DNA from 4 places in the Trichocoleus sp. DQ-U1 genome. Region 3 is predicted to be linked to each of the others. Evidence: predicted binding sites of a transcription regulator. Region 3 holds the regulator's gene; each other region holds the start of a gene.
What was found. Region 3 encodes NtcA, which controls nitrogen genes in cyanobacteria. Its sites were predicted from a motif close to TTTGTANNNNNNNNTACAAA; they were not measured.
Positions count from the first base shown of each region.

Region 1: NDI34_RS23180 (TIGR00300 family protein) is a predicted target of NtcA. The motif match lies at 2,623-2,642, and genes of this name have one in related genera.
Region 2: NDI34_RS09575 (fumarate reductase/succinate dehydrogenase flavoprotein subunit) is a predicted target of NtcA. The motif match lies at 2,042-2,061, and genes of this name have one in related genera.
Region 4: NDI34_RS02145 (DUF4278 domain-containing protein) is a predicted target of NtcA. The motif match lies at 2,431-2,450, and genes of this name have one in related genera.

Region 1 is NZ_JAMPKB010000079.1:11,292-15,489, reverse strand. It holds gene NDI34_RS23185 (Rpn family recombination-promoting nuclease/putative transposase) at 1-372, opposite strand, end outside; gene NDI34_RS23180 (TIGR00300 family protein) at 442-2,556, opposite strand; gene NDI34_RS23175 (GDSL-type esterase/lipase family protein) at 2,775-3,458, opposite strand; gene NDI34_RS23170 (hypothetical protein) at 3,582-3,851, opposite strand; gene NDI34_RS23165 (NACHT domain-containing protein) at 4,009-4,198, shown strand, end outside.
Region 2 is NZ_JAMPKB010000017.1:36,795-40,992, reverse strand. It holds gene NDI34_RS09580 (ferredoxin family protein) at 1-189, opposite strand, end outside; gene NDI34_RS09575 (fumarate reductase/succinate dehydrogenase flavoprotein subunit) at 223-1,911, opposite strand; gene NDI34_RS09570 (LysR substrate-binding domain-containing protein) at 2,154-4,160, shown strand.
Region 3 is NZ_JAMPKB010000019.1:30,644-34,841, forward strand. It holds gene hisB (imidazoleglycerol-phosphate dehydratase HisB) at 1-330, opposite strand, end outside; gene fabI (enoyl-ACP reductase FabI) at 484-1,260, opposite strand; gene ntcA (global nitrogen regulator NtcA) at 1,640-2,311, shown strand; gene NDI34_RS10455 (DUF3084 domain-containing protein) at 2,559-4,160, shown strand.
Region 4 is NZ_JAMPKB010000003.1:87,462-91,659, reverse strand. It holds gene NDI34_RS02160 (Uma2 family endonuclease) at 1-47, shown strand, start outside; gene NDI34_RS02155 (DUF1802 family protein) at 56-1,504, shown strand; gene NDI34_RS02150 (hypothetical protein) at 1,511-2,155, opposite strand; gene NDI34_RS02145 (DUF4278 domain-containing protein) at 2,589-3,014, shown strand; gene acnB (bifunctional aconitate hydratase 2/2-methylisocitrate dehydratase) at 3,465-4,198, shown strand, end outside.

The DNA.
Region 1 (4,198 bases), on a different contig from region 3:
CCTAACTCGCGGACTGGTCAGTAATTCTCGATACTGCGCTTGTACGCCAGGATCTAGGCTTCTGTTTTTAAAGATTACTGCTCCGCGCCAATCATTCGGTCGCTCATATTGAGAGAGGTATAAAAATATTTCGCCAAAAAAGCGCTGATAGAACCTTGGATCGCCTTGAAATTGTACTTCTACAAAATAAATGGGTTGGTCGGCAGAATCGTCAGAGGGTAGAAATAAACCATCGATACGAAAAGCAGTTTGTTTAACTTCAACTGAAGTGAATTGATAGGTGTTACCCGTTGAAGCAGGTTGACCAATCAATTCAAAGAAGATGCTGGGAAAAGCTTGGAATAGTTGATAGAAAATGCTGTCTGTTTTCACGCTTTCAGAGCCACTATTGGAAAAAAAAATAGGGCGGGCACTGCCCACCCTATCGTGTTTACACAATAATTAAGCTGATTGAGCAATGTGATAAGGACTGGTTAACTTATCCAGCTGTTGCACTAACAGACTGAGGAATAACCCGACATCGGTGACGACGCCGACGGATTCGACAGAACCGCGATCGCTCAATTTGGTGACAACGGCTGGGTTAATATCTACGCAGACCATCTTCACCCCGGCTGGGGTCATATTTCCCACCCCAATTGAGTGCAGCATCGAAGAGAGCATCAAAATCATGTCTGCACCTTGCAGCAGTTGGGAATACTCTTCCTGAGCTTTAATTAAGTCCATCTGAGTATCTGGCAGGGGGCCATCATCGCGGATGGAACCGGCAAGGCAGAAGGGAACGCCATTGCGGACGCACTCGTACATGACACCGCTGTTGATCGCACCGTTCTCAACAGCTTTGGCAATACTGCCATAACGGCGAATTGTGTTAATTACTTTCAGATGATGGCGGTGTCCACCCCGAACGGCGACGCCGCGTTTCATATCCACACCCAGAGAGGTTCCCAACATAGACTGCTCGATGTCGTGGACAGCGATCGCATTTCCTCCCAGCAACGCTTGCACATAACCTTGCCGAATCAGATGCGTCAGGTGTTCGGCACCGCCCGTATGAATCACTACTGGCCCTGCTGTTACCACAACTTTACCGCCAGCATCGCGAATTTTGCGAAGTTCCCAGGCAACTTGTTCGACCACCAATTCCACTCGGCGTTCGCTGGAAACCCCGGCAGACATAAAGCTGAACTCTTGGGTGTTGCGCTGTTCGCGGGATTCCGTCTTCCGCACTGTGCGGATACCGACGACATCAACGACTACCTGTTCGCCAAGTTCTAAATCCCGCAGCAGTTTACACCGTGCTACCCGTCCGTTGGGAGTCTGGGTAATGGCGATCGCGCCATCCATGCGCTGATCTTGCACCCGCACCCACTCCCCATTGATTCTGACTTCTGTGGGATAAATGGTGGACACATAGAAATCATCTGGCGCTACCCCAGCTTGGATGACATCTTCCAGCTTGGCATCACGCTCATCTTGGGGCAAATTCACTGCACCTAAATCGATGAGCTGCGACAATATCGCTTCCATCACATCGTGGGAAGGAGCCGACACTTTCACCTCCGCAGAGGAGGTACTTTGCCGTTGCTCTCCCAGGCTGAAGTTGAGAACCTGGAAGCTGCCCCCATTTTCTACGACTAAATCTAAAGCACGGTTGATTAAGCCGGAGTCCAGCAAATGCCCTTCTAGACGAATCGTGCGGCTTTCCACCGAGACATTGGCATGGACTTCTTCTCGGACGGGTTCCGTCACCCGCAGCGTCAGGCACTTGGCAGCGCCACCGGCTTTCAAAAATTCTGTCAGCGGCGTTTCGATGACTTGGAATCCAACATCGGCAAGGCGTTTTTTGAGTGCCTCACTCGCCTTATTCATCACTACAACGTGGTCAATATTCACCGCGTTGCAGGCGAAGTTCACCGCATCCGCTTCCTCAATGGCAATCCGCTTCTCCGGCGCAACTCGCATTTCAATCAAGCGGTTGGTGTAAGAATCAAATGCGGGGGGATAGTAGAGCAAATAGCCGCCACTCAAGGGACAGAAGCAGGTATCCAGATGATAGAACCGCTCATCCATCAGTCGCAGCGATAGCACTTCGATGTCGAGCCACTTTGCCAACAACGGGTGAGAATCGAGTTCTGAGCGGAAGCCGTATCCCGCCCACAACCAGCGCCCCTCTCGATCCAGCAGCGCATCACCAGCGCCTTCAAACGGCAAGTCCTTGGGCAGTTCATGCACCTTATAGCCTTTTTCCTCAAACCATTGCTTGAAATAAGGCTCCTCACCCTGCCGCTCTTTGTGGAAGAAGCGGCTCAGGACGACGGTATCTCCCAGCACCAGCCCAGCATTGGCTGTAAACACCATATCAGGCACACCGCGTTGGGGTGCAACCAAATCGACAATGGCGTGGTCTTTGAGGACGTAGTGAAGCTTTTGCCATTGCTCTACGGCGCGATCGCGCGAGGATTTGTGAATATTGCCCTCCATCCAGGGATTAATCACATAATCCACGTCGTAATGGTCGGGAGCGCACATGAGGAAGCGGATCGAGGAGGTCATAAAAGAATCTCTAGTGAAATAGACAAGGGCAAACTCTTATTGGATACAGACTTTCTACGATCCAATTCTGTAGGACTTGTTACGAAATCTTTACCTCTTATTCGTAACAGCGAAAGTCAGCTCTAGAGGCTAATGTCTATTTTATTCTTTTACAACCCAAGGGGCTTGACAAAAATTGATTTAGTGGAAATATTTAACAGTTTGAGAGCAAATCGCTCCTATGTTTGATTAGCACTCCGTCGATATTGCAACAAAGCTGGAGGCCAAGTAGCCTGGGCTAACAAGGGCTGTAAATTTTTAGCAACGCGGGTGGCTAAAACCTGGTGTCCGGCTGCGTTTGGATGAATGATATCTTCTTGCCGATTTTTCGGATCATCTACAATTCCGGTTAAAACCTGTGGAATTAAATAAGCCTGTGTATCTTTAGCAACACGCTTATAAAGTTCGTCATATTCATCTTCTATGTAGCCGAGATTTATTCCTAGCAGCACAACAATTGCTTTTTGTTGTTGAATCGAAGTGACAATTTGTCGCAAGTTCTGTTCTGTCTCAGTTTTGGGAATTTTTCGCAGAAAATCGTTTCCGCCTAATTCAACAATTACTAGCCAAGGTTCTGCCGCGATCGCATCTTTTTGTAAGCGACTTAACCCCATTGCGGTTGTATCGCCGCTAACACCGCGATTCAGTATTGGCAAACCGAGTTGACGACTCAACACGCTGGGAAAAGCTTCTGTCTTGTCCACACCATATCCAGAAGCGATGCTATCGCCTAAAACGATAACTTGCTTACCAGCACCGGCTTTGAGGTTTTTGACATCATCGAAATTGTTGCCGCAACTGGTGACGACAAGCAGGGAAGTAAACAGCAAACTAAAGAACCACACCCATCGGCGTTTTTTCATACAGTTTTCCAATTCAACTCAACGATATTGCAGATGGTTAGCGGTAGGGGCAAAGAAGAAAGCGCGATCGCCTATGCCACTTAACCGAAATTATTAATGCGAATGCTTCACCCCGCGCTTCGTCTACTGACCACTTTTTTCGGCGCGGTAAGCATCGATAATCAAATAAACGCCTTGCGCCAACATCATAAGGATGACTAATGGCAAGGATGTTCCCGACATAACTGAAATAATGCCCCCGATATCAATCAATCCTGCTTGGATAAGAAATGATACAGCGCTGGCTTTCTTAAGATTAACTGAGTCTGAGGACAGGATAAGAACAACTAAGAGTAAAGCTTGAAGTTCTGGGTTTTCAACTATAAGTAAATATTTGAACAGGTTAGTAGTCATTTGTGGAATTGCTGAACCGTACAATTCCACGAAAGCGAATTGACTGGGGAAACCGCAGAACTCTTAGGGACAGAGATTAAGTGACCCTTTCTGACCCTCATCAAACCGTGACGCCGCTTAAGCTATTAATATCCGCAACTGCTCTTTTCCGTTGACTATGGCTGAAATCCGCAATCGCAACACCGTTCAGGTAAACGAGGCTGGAAAGCAGAAACTCATAGAAGGTAAGGCTGCTAAACGCAATTATGAGGGCAAGCTTTGGACGTATTTGGACATTGCTGAAGCCTCTGGAGTGGGTGAAAAGACGGTTAAGCGGTTTTTTGCAGGACAATCTGTTGATTTGGATA
Region 2 (4,198 bases), on a different contig from region 3:
GGTGGGACACTCCTTCTCGCAAGGCAAGCAAAACCAGCACTCGTCGTACTTCATATACGCTTTGCCCGTTTCAGGGTTCTTCGCCAATACATCCAGCGGACAAACTTCAATGCAAGCCGTACACTTTTCTAGGCATTTCGATTCATCCACGATTACGGGTACATCCACCCGTTGCATAGCTAAAGCCATAACTCTTCCTCTGTTTGCTACAAATTGACCGACTTAGCGCACCGCCACGTCATAAACTTCTCGTTCAATATCAACGTCCACCACATAAGGCTCAACCGGACGCTTGAACAAAGCCATTTCGCCTGATTCGTCTTTCTTGAGATTGACGTGGCAGAACCATTCTTCATTGTTCTTGTCGGGATAATCCACACGGTAATGGTAGAGTCCCCAACGGCTTTCCCGACGATATAGCGAGGCGCGGGCTGCCATCTCTGCACAATCGCGAATAAAGTGAACCTCCATGCAGCGCATTAGTTCATGCGGATCGCGTGCGCCCATCATCTCTAGGCTTTCGTGGTAGCGCACAAAGCTTTTTAAGCCAATTTCCATCTTGTGGTCTACTTTAGGAGGCTGGAGATAGTCATTGACGAGCCGCCGTAATTTGTACTCCACCTGCGTATGCGGCACGCCATTCGGGTTGTTCAACGGTGCATAAATCCGTTGTTTTTCCGCCTCTAAAACATCAGCATCGGGTTCAACATGCTCTAGCCCTTCGATATAGTCCACCGCATTTGTACCCGCCAACCGACCAAATACAAATGCCCCAATCATGTAGTTGTGGGGGACACTTGCCATATCTCCGGCTGCATATAACCCTGGGACAGTCGTTTCCGCTTTCTCATTGACCCAGACTCCAGAAGCACTGTGACCGCTACACAAACCGATTTCTGAGATATTCATCTCTACGCCATTCGTGCGGTAATTTTCGCCTCTCCCTTCATGGAACCGCCCTCGACTGGGTCGTTCATTCGACCACAGAATCGACTCAATTTCTGAAATGGTGTCTTCATCTAAGTGGGTCATTTTCAGTTGAACCGGGCCTTTCCCAGAGTTCAACTCCTTCCAGATTTCCAGCATCATCTGACCGCTCCAGTAGTCGCAACTAATAAAGCGGTGCCCTTCTGCATTAGCAGTGTAAGCGCCAAACGGACTAGCGACATAGGCGCAGGCAGGACCGTTATAGTCCTTCATCAAGGGGTTAATTTGAAAACACTCAATATTGGTGAGTTCTGCGCCTGCGTGATACGCCATTGAATAGCCGTCACCAGCATTTGTGGGGTTTTCATAGGTGCCGTAGAGATAGCCGGAGGCGGGTAGACCTAAGCGTCCGCAGGCTCCTGTACACAGAACGACTGCTTTTGCCTGAATCACGACAAAATCGCCGTTTCGCACGTCAAACCCTACCGCTCCAATGGCACGTCCGTCTTTAACTAGAACGCGAGTCGCCATCACCCGATTTGTGACTTTAGCTTTGTGGCGCTTAACTTGTCGGGTCAAAATCTGTTTGAGGTCTTTTCCTTCAGGCATCGGTAGCACGTATTTACCCACGCGATGCACTTGCTTTAAGTCATAATTCCCTTGAGTATCTTTTTGGAACTTCACGCCCCAGCTTTGTAGTTCTTGAATGACTTCAAAGCCTAGTTTTCCGGTTTGGTAGACGGCTTTTTGATTGAGGATGCCATCGTTGGAAATCGTAATTTCGCGAACATATTGCTCTGGGGTAGAATTACCAGGAATGACGGCTGTATTGACCCCATCCATACCCATTGCGATCGCTCCACTGCGACGGATATTCGCTTTTTCTAAAATCAGCACTTCTGCGTCAGGATTTGCCTGTTTTGCTTTGATGGCTGCCATCGTTCCCGCAGTACCACCGCCGATGACAAGAACATCGGTCTTCATCCATTGAGTATCCACTCTTTACTCCTCTTCAGTTAGCAAAAACTTTTATAACTTTGTACGAATAAATTCACTAAGTCTGCTTTTCCACCTTTTTTTATATTAAAGAAGAGAATTAAAACTTACAAGCTTTTTTGTAACCGAAAATACCATCTATTCATTCGCGTTTTTTATGATTTTATAAATTAGCTTTATTCATTCATTAAGCTGTAAAATAAAAATTTCAATCCGGGGGGTTAGAGAACGTGGAGGTTTATCAAGTTAAAGTATTTCTGGAGGTAGCTAGGCACCTCAGTTTTACCGAAGCCGCTGATGCTCTAAATCTGACTCAGCCTGCGGTCAGCGCCAAAATAAAATCCCTGGAAACTGAACTAGGAACTGACCTTTTTTATCGTCTTGGTCGTAAGATTCAGCTAACCGAGGTGGGACAGTTTTTATTGGAGGAAGGGCCAAGACTGATTGATGTTGAAAATCAATTGTTTGCCAAAGTCGAAGAAATCAAAAAAGGCAAATTTGGCAATCTCAAAATCGGCTGCACAGCCGCGATCGCTAATGGATGGCTACCTGAAATTCTCTTCCAGTACCGTCAGCAGTATCCTGGGATTCAGACTCAGTGTGTCGTATTTGACTCGGCTGAATTTCTCTATCGCTCCATTACCAGCAGTCAGATTGATATAGGAATTTCAGATATTAGTTTTGCAGAGTTCTCGGAAATATCAGCAACCCCAATTGCTCCCATTCACTATTCTTTAGTGGTTGCGGCGAACCATCCTTTAGCGAATCAAAGCTGGTTGAGCTTAAAAGAACTGCAAAAAGAGCGATGGGTCATGCTAAATACTGGCTCCCCTAGCCGTTTAGTGTTTGAATCTCGGCTAACTGAATTAGGGATAAATTTTTCGGATTTCGCTCAAGTTGAAACTGTTGATACTCTCAGTTTGATGCGAACCTATATGATGCAGGGTGATTATTTAGGATTTGCTTCTAACTTTGAATTTAAGTCTGAATGTCAATCGGGAATGCTCGTTGCAATTCCCCTGCAAGAATTTGCCTTATCCGGTAATGTTTTCCTAGTGTTACCCAAACGATTAAGCCAATCTGCGATCGCAGACTCATCCTCGCAAAATCGGCGATCGCGCAACTCAAACCCGATGCAAAAATTCATGGCTCTGGTTGAGAATTGTCAAGAGCAACAACCAGCCTCTTTCCCTCATGTAACCCCAGTGCGTTTGCGATCGCCTAACCTGATCATTCGTTCCAACTCTCTGCAACATCCTGAGACAATTGATTTAGCGATCGGTATTCAAAACAGCACGATTCCAACGGTGACCGCTGGCTTAGTAATTCAGCGCTTAGGCTTACTGGAACACTTCTTACCCAGAGAAGGACGCTACAGTTCTACCCAATACCGCATTCACTGGTGCGATTTTTCTACAGGAGCACCCATCATTCAGGGGTTACACTCCGGACAACTAGATATTGGCGTTTTAGGGGATTATCCCTTGTTACTGAGTGCTATCCAGCAAAATAATTCCAGTAGTGAAACTCGACAGACGCGACTAGTGAGCTTTGTTTCGACGAATCCCGATGGTTCCTGTAATGCCGTAATTGTTCCCAATAAGTCCAAACTGCAAAGTATTGAAGACTTGCGAGGAGGTGTGATTGCGGTTCCTTTCAGTTCTTCTGCACATGGGATGGTGATGCGATCGCTCAATTCTGCGAACTTACTTAACGAGGTTAAGCTTGCTTCCCTAGAGAACTCCAACATTACTCAGCCCTTTGGTTATTCCATTCAGGCAGATGGGTATGCCCACTTTGCTCCCTTTCACGATATTGCCTATCGTCAAGGCAAGTTTCGTTATTTGCCAGGTGACAATTTGAATATGTTACCGGCTTTTCATGGTGTAGTGGTGAGTGCAGAGTTAGCGGAACAGTATCCGGAAGTTGTAATCGCTTACCTAAAAGCCCTAAGCGCTGCCCAATATTGGTATACCATTACGCCCTCAGCGCTTTCTCTGATCAGCCAGTGGACAAACCTGGATGCCGAAATCGTCTCCCAAATTCTCAGCAATGTCTATCACCAGAATCAACCTGGGCGCTTTTTCTGCGAGATGATGATTCGTCCCGACTGGATTACTCAACACATTGCCCAACTGCGTCTAGTTCCCGGAAATGAAGGACTAGAGACAATTAACCTCGATCGCTGGATTCAAACCGAATTTCTTCATCAATCTCAGAACTTAAGCAGTTGGTAAAAGGGACAACAAAGGACACGCCAAGCCGCTATCGAAAG
Region 3 (4,198 bases):
AAATCGGACAATTCCTTTGCGATCGCCCAGTGCTTGATGCAACGCCATTCCTAGGGTAATTCCCACATCTTCATTGGTATGGTGGTCATCAATTTCCAAGTCTCCCGTCGCGGCTACATCCAAATCAATCAGGCTGTGAGAGGCGATTTGATGCAGCATATGGTCTAAAAACGGAATGCCGGTTTTGGCATTGCAAGTGCCATTCCCGTCTAATTTGACGGTGACGATAACATCCGTTTCGCCCGTCTTGCGGGGAACCCTTGCCATGCGAGGAGACAAAAGCTGTTCAATGCTTGGAGAAGGTGGAAATTGGCGATCGCGTGCCTGCATCGCAGATGCTCACTCAAGAAAATAAAGTTAAGTTTATTATCCTACGTTACTGAGCATTTGGGAGACGCGAAAGCCTTAAAAATGCAAAATTAAAAATTAAAAATTAGCAGAATCTTTGCTTTTTAATTTTTAATTTTTAATGTTTGATTCTTTTTACATCCCCATAATCTCGTATCCCGCATCGACATATAGCACCTGACCTGTAATGCCACTTGCCAAATCGCTACACAAGAAAGCAGCCGCATTTCCCACTTCTTTCTGAGTTACAGTGCGTCGCAGCGGTGCTACTTCCTCAACGTGATGGATCATATCCAGAATGCCACCTACCGCCGACGATGCCAAAGTGCGGATAGGACCTGCCGAAATTGCATTCACGCGAATATTCTGTGGACCTAATTCAGATGCCAGGTAACGGACACTCATTTCCAATCCAGACTTGGCAATTCCCATTACGTTGTAGTTGGGGATCACCTTAACGCCGCCTAGATAAGTCAGCGTGACAATGCTGCCACCTTCTGTCATCAGTGGTTTTGCTGACCCAGCAAGTTGTACCAGCGAATAGGTACTAATTTCTAGAGCTTGGGTGAAGCCAGCACGGGTAGTGGTACTAAAATCACCTGATAAATCTTCCTTGTTCGCAAAAGCAAGACAATGGATCAGGATGTCTAGCTTGCCCCACTTATCGCGGATGGCGTCAAATGTAGACTGAATTTGGGTCTCATTCTGGACATCGCAGGGTAAAAATAAGCTGGGGTTGAGGGGTTCTACCAACTCTGCCACTTTTTTTTCAAAGCGGCCTCGGTCGTCTGGCAGGTAAGTCACTCCTAGATTCGCACCCGCTTGGTGCAGTTGCTGAGCAATCCCCCAGGCGATCGATCGATTGTTGGCAATGCCGGTGACAAGGGCGTTTTTTCCGGTTAAATCTAGCATAAATGTCGATTTTGAAGGCAATATTAGAGGATATCCGATTTAGGGGAGTATTCAAGATCGCGATCGCCCGGAGCGAGGCTGTCTAGTACGGGTAAGGAGCGTGCCTCCTTACTCACCATGCATCCCACCCGATAGCGCAGATACTGTCAAGATATCAACATTTTCCGTCATAATCTTACTTGCCTTGAGCAGGGAGAGAACTAAAGAAGGTAGCCGGGGAAACTACTTTAAAATTTTGTATCAAATAGCACAAAAACCGCTTGGAAGTCAGTTTATCTGTGTCTAATGTCAGAAAACTCTCATAGTTGTTTTGCTATGGTTAAAGTTCCTCCGACAGAAAGTTGCAGAAGTCTGTAGGGCAGCATTTAGGAAAAAGGAAGTGGCAGTGACGCAAGATAGACCGCTAGCAGCTGTGTTCCGTCAACTGGGAGGTGGGGCGTTTCCACCCGTGGTGGAAACTTTTGAGCGGGGCAAGACGATCTTTTTCCCAGGAGACCCGGCTGAACGGGTATACTTTTTGCTCAAAGGTGCAGTAAAGCTGTCTCGCGTGTATGAAGCTGGGGAAGAAATTACCGTGGCGCTGCTGCGAGAAAACAGCGTTTTTGGAGTACTGTCCTTAATTACAGGGCATCGTTCGGATCGGTTTTATCACGCTGTAGCATTTACGCCAGTGGAGCTGCTTTCGGCACCGATCGATCAGGTAGAGCAATCGCTCAAGGATAATCCGGAGCTATCGATGTTGATGCTGCGAGGGCTTTCTTCGCGCATTTTGCAAACAGAAATGATGATTGAGACATTAGCTCACCGAGATATGGGATCCCGCTTGGTGAGTTTTCTATTGATTCTGTGCCGTGATTTTGGCGTTCCTACCGCCAATGGAATTACGATCGATCTGAAGCTTTCTCATCAAGCGATCGCAGAAGCAATCGGCTCCACCAGGGTAACTGTCACCCGCTTACTGGGAGATTTGCGGGAGGAAAAAATGATTTCTATCCACAAGAAAAAAATTACGGTACACAACCCAGTTACACTGAGTCAGCAGTTTACTTGAAAACAGCTAGAGGCTCTCGTCAGGTTGTAGGTTAGGTTGTTGGTTAAAACGGCATGGTAGCGCGAGCAGGTTATCCAGTTTTAACATTTAGTCGGGAGTTGAGTTAAAAGGTGTCAGGTTTTAAGCGGATAGTTTTCAACCTTCCAACCTTTAACCTTTCCGATTTCACCTTCGATCTTTAATTCCTGTTAACCCTTTCTCTAGCCTGCGATGCGATAGGCTGTAACTGGAATGACTGTAGCAGACAATGACCGACAGTGCGCTCTTCCTGATTTTGTCTATTTTAGTGTTGGGAAGCGTCATCGCAACGGTGGGCGATCGCATTGGCACGCGCGTGGGAAAAGCACGCCTGTCGTTGTTCAATCTGCGTCCCCGCAAAACAGCTGTTTTAGTAACGATTCTAACGGGACTAACGATTTCTGCCTCAACACTAACAATCATCTTCGCGACCAGCGAACAATTGCGGATTGGAGTTTTTAGACTTCAAGAAGTCCAGAAAAAACTCAAAACAGCAAGTAAGGATATTGCCAAAGCAAACGAGCAGAAACGGAAGACCGAAAGCGAACTTGCTAAAACCGCCGCCCAAAAAGAGCAAGTAGAGAAGGAACTCGCTCAGGCTCGCACCCAGCAATCTGTCGCCCAGCAGCGCTTAGATGCGATTAATCGATCTTTGGCAGCCGCGCTGGCTAAACAAGGCCAGACGGAGGCGCAACTAAATCAGACTCAAAGCGAACTGACCCGGGTTGCCAGCAGCTTTCAGCAAACCCAAAAACAGCTTACATCTGTCTCAGGGCAAGCCAAGACGCTACGTTCCGAAATCCAACAACTTCAAGCAGAACGCCAAGAATTGCTCCAGCAGCGAAATCAAGTCAGAGCTGAAATTACTGAATTCAAAGCGAAAGTGACTCAGCGCGACCAAAAAATTGCCCAGCAAGACCGAGCAATTAGCCAACGCGATGAGCAAATTCTCAAGCGGGATCAAGCCCTTGTGGAACTTGATGAGAAACTTGCTACCTTTCGGAAGAGCCTGAGCGATCGCGATGAGCAAATTGCCCAGCGAGACAAAGCCTTATCTCTACTTGATAACAAAATTTCTCAACGAGATGAGGTGATTGCCCAGCGAGAAAATCGCCTTAAAGAACTCGAAAAACAACAAGCTTCCCTAGAGCAGGAAGTGGCAACCTTAGAACAGTATTACCAGTCTTATCAAACTTTGCGTCAGGGTAGTCTGGCACTGCTGCGCGGTCAGGTTCTGGCGGCTGGCGTTTTTCGTATTGTCGAGCCAGCCGCAGCCCGACAGGTCATTGAGCAGCTGTTACGGGAAGCGAATCGGACAGCGATTAAAGCGACCCAACCCGGTCTCAACAAGGTGGCGAACGAACGGGTCGTGCAAATTACAGAGGCACAGGTAGAGCAACTGATCAACCAGATTCAGGATGGTCGAAACTATGTAGTCCGAGTTTTTTCGGCTGGTAACTATGTCCAGGGAGAAAAGCAGGTACAAGTCTTTGCAGACGCCGCACCCAATCAAGTTGTATTCCGCACTGGTGAAGTCGTAGCAACGACATCTGCCGATCCTTCAAACATGACCGACCAACAAATTCGGCAGCGGATTGACCTGCTGCTTGGAGCATCCCAGTTCCGAGCTACTCGCGCGGGGATTTTGGGCGATACAGTTCAGGTTGGCGATAATCGAATTGTTAGCTTGATTCGGTTTATCGAGCAGTTGAAAAAGCACAATAAGCCGATTTCTCTGAAAGCGGTCGTGGCTGAGGACGCCTATATTGCCGGACCCATGAAATTAAATTTGGAGGCGGTTGAAGACGGAGAAGTTGTGGTCAGGATGTAATTTATTAGTCATTAGTGATGAGATGATGACTAATGGCA
Region 4 (4,198 bases), on a different contig from region 3:
CACACTCGCAAGTTGTGGCTTGGTTATTAACTCAATTTCAACAATAAAATGAAGTATGCCGTCAATTAATTCTGTAAATATTGATACTGCTTTAAAACTACCAGCGCCAGACGTTAAAGCTTTAAGTGAAGGGAGAGCGATCGCAGCCATGCCTCGGACATTCATTGATCCGGGGCGAAAATTTGCTCTTTATCCTGCTGATACTTCGATTAACTTGCTGCCAACAGAGCAACAATATCGCCCGAATTTTTTGTCTATCGCTCAAACTGTATTTTCCCAGTTAAATTCTGAAACAGTCACAATTAAAGGTTGGGCTAGGTGCGAATTGTGCCAAATTATAGATAATTCAGAAGCGTTAGAAGCTTTGTCGCAGTTGACAATTTGGACAGAAGAAGCATTGCAGCAGATTCTGTCTCAACGTCCTTATATTTTTCTGGCTTATTTGCGAGTTTATCCGCTACCTCATCCGCTAGAAGTTCCGGTAAATACTAAGGGTAATTTTGTTTCTTTACCGCATCTTCTGACTGTTACTGAATCTTCGCCTGTAGTGAGCGATCGCCTCTTCTCCCAACGCCAATACCAGCTAGAAAATCGACTACCGCCATCGCATCCAGAATTGGAAGAGTTGCAGAATGCGATCGCTCAGATGTCTATCACTGATCCAGCATCTGAGAAATTAAATCACTATATCAAAACATTTTTAGGTTGGGCAAACGAACAACCTATCCAACAGCTTGATCCAGACCTTTCTTGGATTAGTACAATCAATGATTTGGGCACTGCTACGACTGGCGGTAATTACGAAAAAGGCACAGCTTTTGAACAAATCGTCCATAAAAGCCTAGCCTTTTTAGGCTTTGGTGTTGACCCCAATGCTAAAGGCGGTGCAGGTGGTATGGACTTGTACTGTATAAAGCCTTATCCGTTAGTAGGAGAATGCAAAGCAGGTAAGAGTATCCCTGATGGTACAGTTGAAGAATTAATCAGAATTGGGACAAGACATCTGGGTGCAGATGGTTTTCAAGTAGCTGTTAAGTTAATTATTGGTCCTGGTCAACCGACACCTAATCTTCAAAAATCAGCCGAAAAGTTTGCTTTTGGAATCAGCATCATTAATCCTATGACTTTACAAAAGCTAGTTCAATTACAAGCTAAATTTCCTGGTTCAGTCAACCCAATTGAGCTAAAACCGTATTTAGTGCCTGGACAAATTGACTATAGGATCGATGAATATATTCAAAAAGTTGAAAGTAGTATTCGTCTGCGATCGCATCTAGTCCAGCTTGTAAAAAATTACCTGCAAAACACAGGTTTAGATAATGCTGGTGTTGAAGCTTTACATGGCGCATATTTTGGCTCCCATCCTCCTCAGCTATTAAAAACTGAGGAAATGCACGATATTCTGATTGAGCTTTCCTCACCTTTAACGGGATACTTGGGGCGGAAAAAAGGGAGTGATGGGAGCGATCGCTTCTATTTCCTCCGTGACTTGCCAGCCGCATAAGTCTTATCAGCTAGGACAATTGCAGGTATTAGTTGTATAGCATCTTTGACGACTTCCTCTCTTCTTTCCGTTTCTGTCGTAACAGTCTCCATCGTCTCGACATTCTAATTTTTCCTCACAAATGGTATCGCGGGGAAAAACTCCAACATCTTTTACAGAAACTTCCGCTGTAAAAGTACCTTGTTCAATTATTCTTTCTCCTTCTTTAATTTCATACTCAAACTTATTTTCGCCTTGCAGAACTGCAAAAGTACGAGTTTGATGGCTATTTCCCAAACTCAAATCAACACCTTGAGAATATTCCCCTTCACTGTAACCTCTGCTCGTGTAGGGATAAGGATTACTCTTCATACCCTGAGTCACGTTCCGGATTGTCACTTTCCTCTTCGGTGCGGGTGGAGTTGACTTGGAAACAAACTGAGCTTTTCTTGTGCCTGGATTCATTACAGTTCCCGGACATTGCCCGACATATTCAACTCGCTTAAATTGAATTTCATTGACATCGAAATTATTGCCGTTACTGACCAGGAACTCCGCCCCGTTTGCATTCGCCCGATTCACAAAAACCACAACCAGCACGAAAGCCGCAATGATTAGAAAGGCAGTTCTTTTGATTACAATCTGTAACGCGGAAAAGCTTTTGAGTTTCATAATTTTTCTTGGCACTACTAAAACAGACTTCTTTATCCTTCCTAGGAGGTAGATGAGGTTTAATACTTCCGATAGAAGATTATCGAATATTTTTAGTGTCGTTGATTAACCATTGATTGTTTCCCGATTTGTACAGCGGCTTATCGCTTCTCCTAGCCACTGAATCAGGTAAAGCAGTTAACCTCAGCCGCTGGCAAAGTAAGTTGGACGACTTCCTGGCGATCGCTGAAAAGATTTTCTTAAAATCTCTTAAAAATTGACACTTTAAAGGGAAAAATGTAAAAATAGATACAGAAATAAATTAGCTAGTTCACCACTGACTGAGTATTCATAGCCGTCAGTGGCTCTGGGGAATAAAAGTAGAGCGCGATCGCGAAGCAGCGTGCCTTGCTTAGTAACAAATACTCAGGAAACTCAATCGGAGGCGAAACTTATGAAACTCTCTTATCGCGGCGTCAGCTACGAAAAAACTTCACCCACGCTGGAAGTAACCGAAAGCGAGATTGTGGGGAAGTATCGGGGACAGACTTACAACGTTGCATATCCCAGACATATTGCAGTTCCCGATGCGATTGTTAACTTGAACTATCGGGGAGTCCCCTACTTCATCGGCAAAACCGGCACGACTAGGGATGCTCTAGAGAGGCAAATCTCATGTGAAGGGATGGCACCTCTAGGCGATCGGAAATTGCCAACCGATACAAGTCGGCGAAAAGTGTTGGATAACGCGGCTAAAAGTCACTTAGCGAATATCCACCGCAGCTTGGAACATCGGATACAAGTCGCTAAAGCCAAAGGTGACGAAAATCTAATTCGCCTTCTAGAAGCAGAGTCGAAGCAACTGACATTGTGCCTCTAGGAGTTTCCAGAATATCTGGCTGTGCTTGCGGTTGAGTCAGCAATTACTGCTGACTCAACCGTAAAGAGTGAAGGAGCGCACTCCTCCCCCTTTAGGTGTAAAATTTTATCTAAGCACGAAATCTTCAAAGCTGAAGACGACGGATTCCTGGTTTATAAAGCTACGTGGGCGATAGAGAGCGATCGCCCTTTTTTTTATGGGAATGGATTCTGGCAAATAAACCGTTACTGGTAAGGGTCGTTGCAGCGAATCCTACAAATTTTATTCCATTTTTTCACAATAATTAATAAAGGTAATCTGCGACTTAAGCAGTAGCGCTCTGCCTTGTGTTGACTTCTAACGATCGAGGGCAAAAAGCGTGTGAATCGCATCCTCACGATTGAGAACACAAAAGCGATGCGATAAAAGCGCTACCGCCCCCAAATTTTGCTGAGATTAGGAGACTTGAAAATGCTTGAATCTTATCGTCAACACGTCGCTGAGAGGTCGGCACTCGGAATTCCACCACTGCCGTTGGATGCCCAGCAGACTTCTCAATTGTGCGACTTGTTGAAAAATCCTCCAGCGGGTGAAGAAGAGACGTTGTTGGAATTGCTGCGCGATCGCATTCCTCCAGGCGTCGATCCGGCTGCTTACGTGAAAGCTGGCTTTCTCACCGCTGTCGCCAAAGGTGAAACCATTAGCCCTCTAGTTACCCCTATCTATGCAGTAGAACTGCTGGGAACAATGGTAGGCGGCTACAACGTGCAATCGTTGATAGATTTACTCAAATCTGACGATGAATTGGCATCAGCCGCCGCAACAGCTTTAAGCAAAATCATGCTGGTGTATGATGCCTTCCACGATGTCTTGGAATTGTCCGAGACGAATTCCTATGCCAAGCAAGTCATTGACGCTTGGGCGGCGGCGGAGTGGTTTACCAGTCGCCCCACCTTGCCAGAAGCGATTACCGTCACCGTGTTTAAGGTGCCGGGAGAGACGAACACCGACGATTTATCTCCCGCAACCCATGCCACAACCCGCCCGGATATTCCCTTGCACGCCTTGGCAATGCTGGAATCTCGGCAACCGGGAAGTTTGGAAACGATTGTCGAGTTGAAGAAAAAAGGGCATCCCGTGGCGTATGTAGGGGATGTCGTCGGAACGGGTTCTTCCCGCAAATCTGCGATTAACTCCGTGTTGTG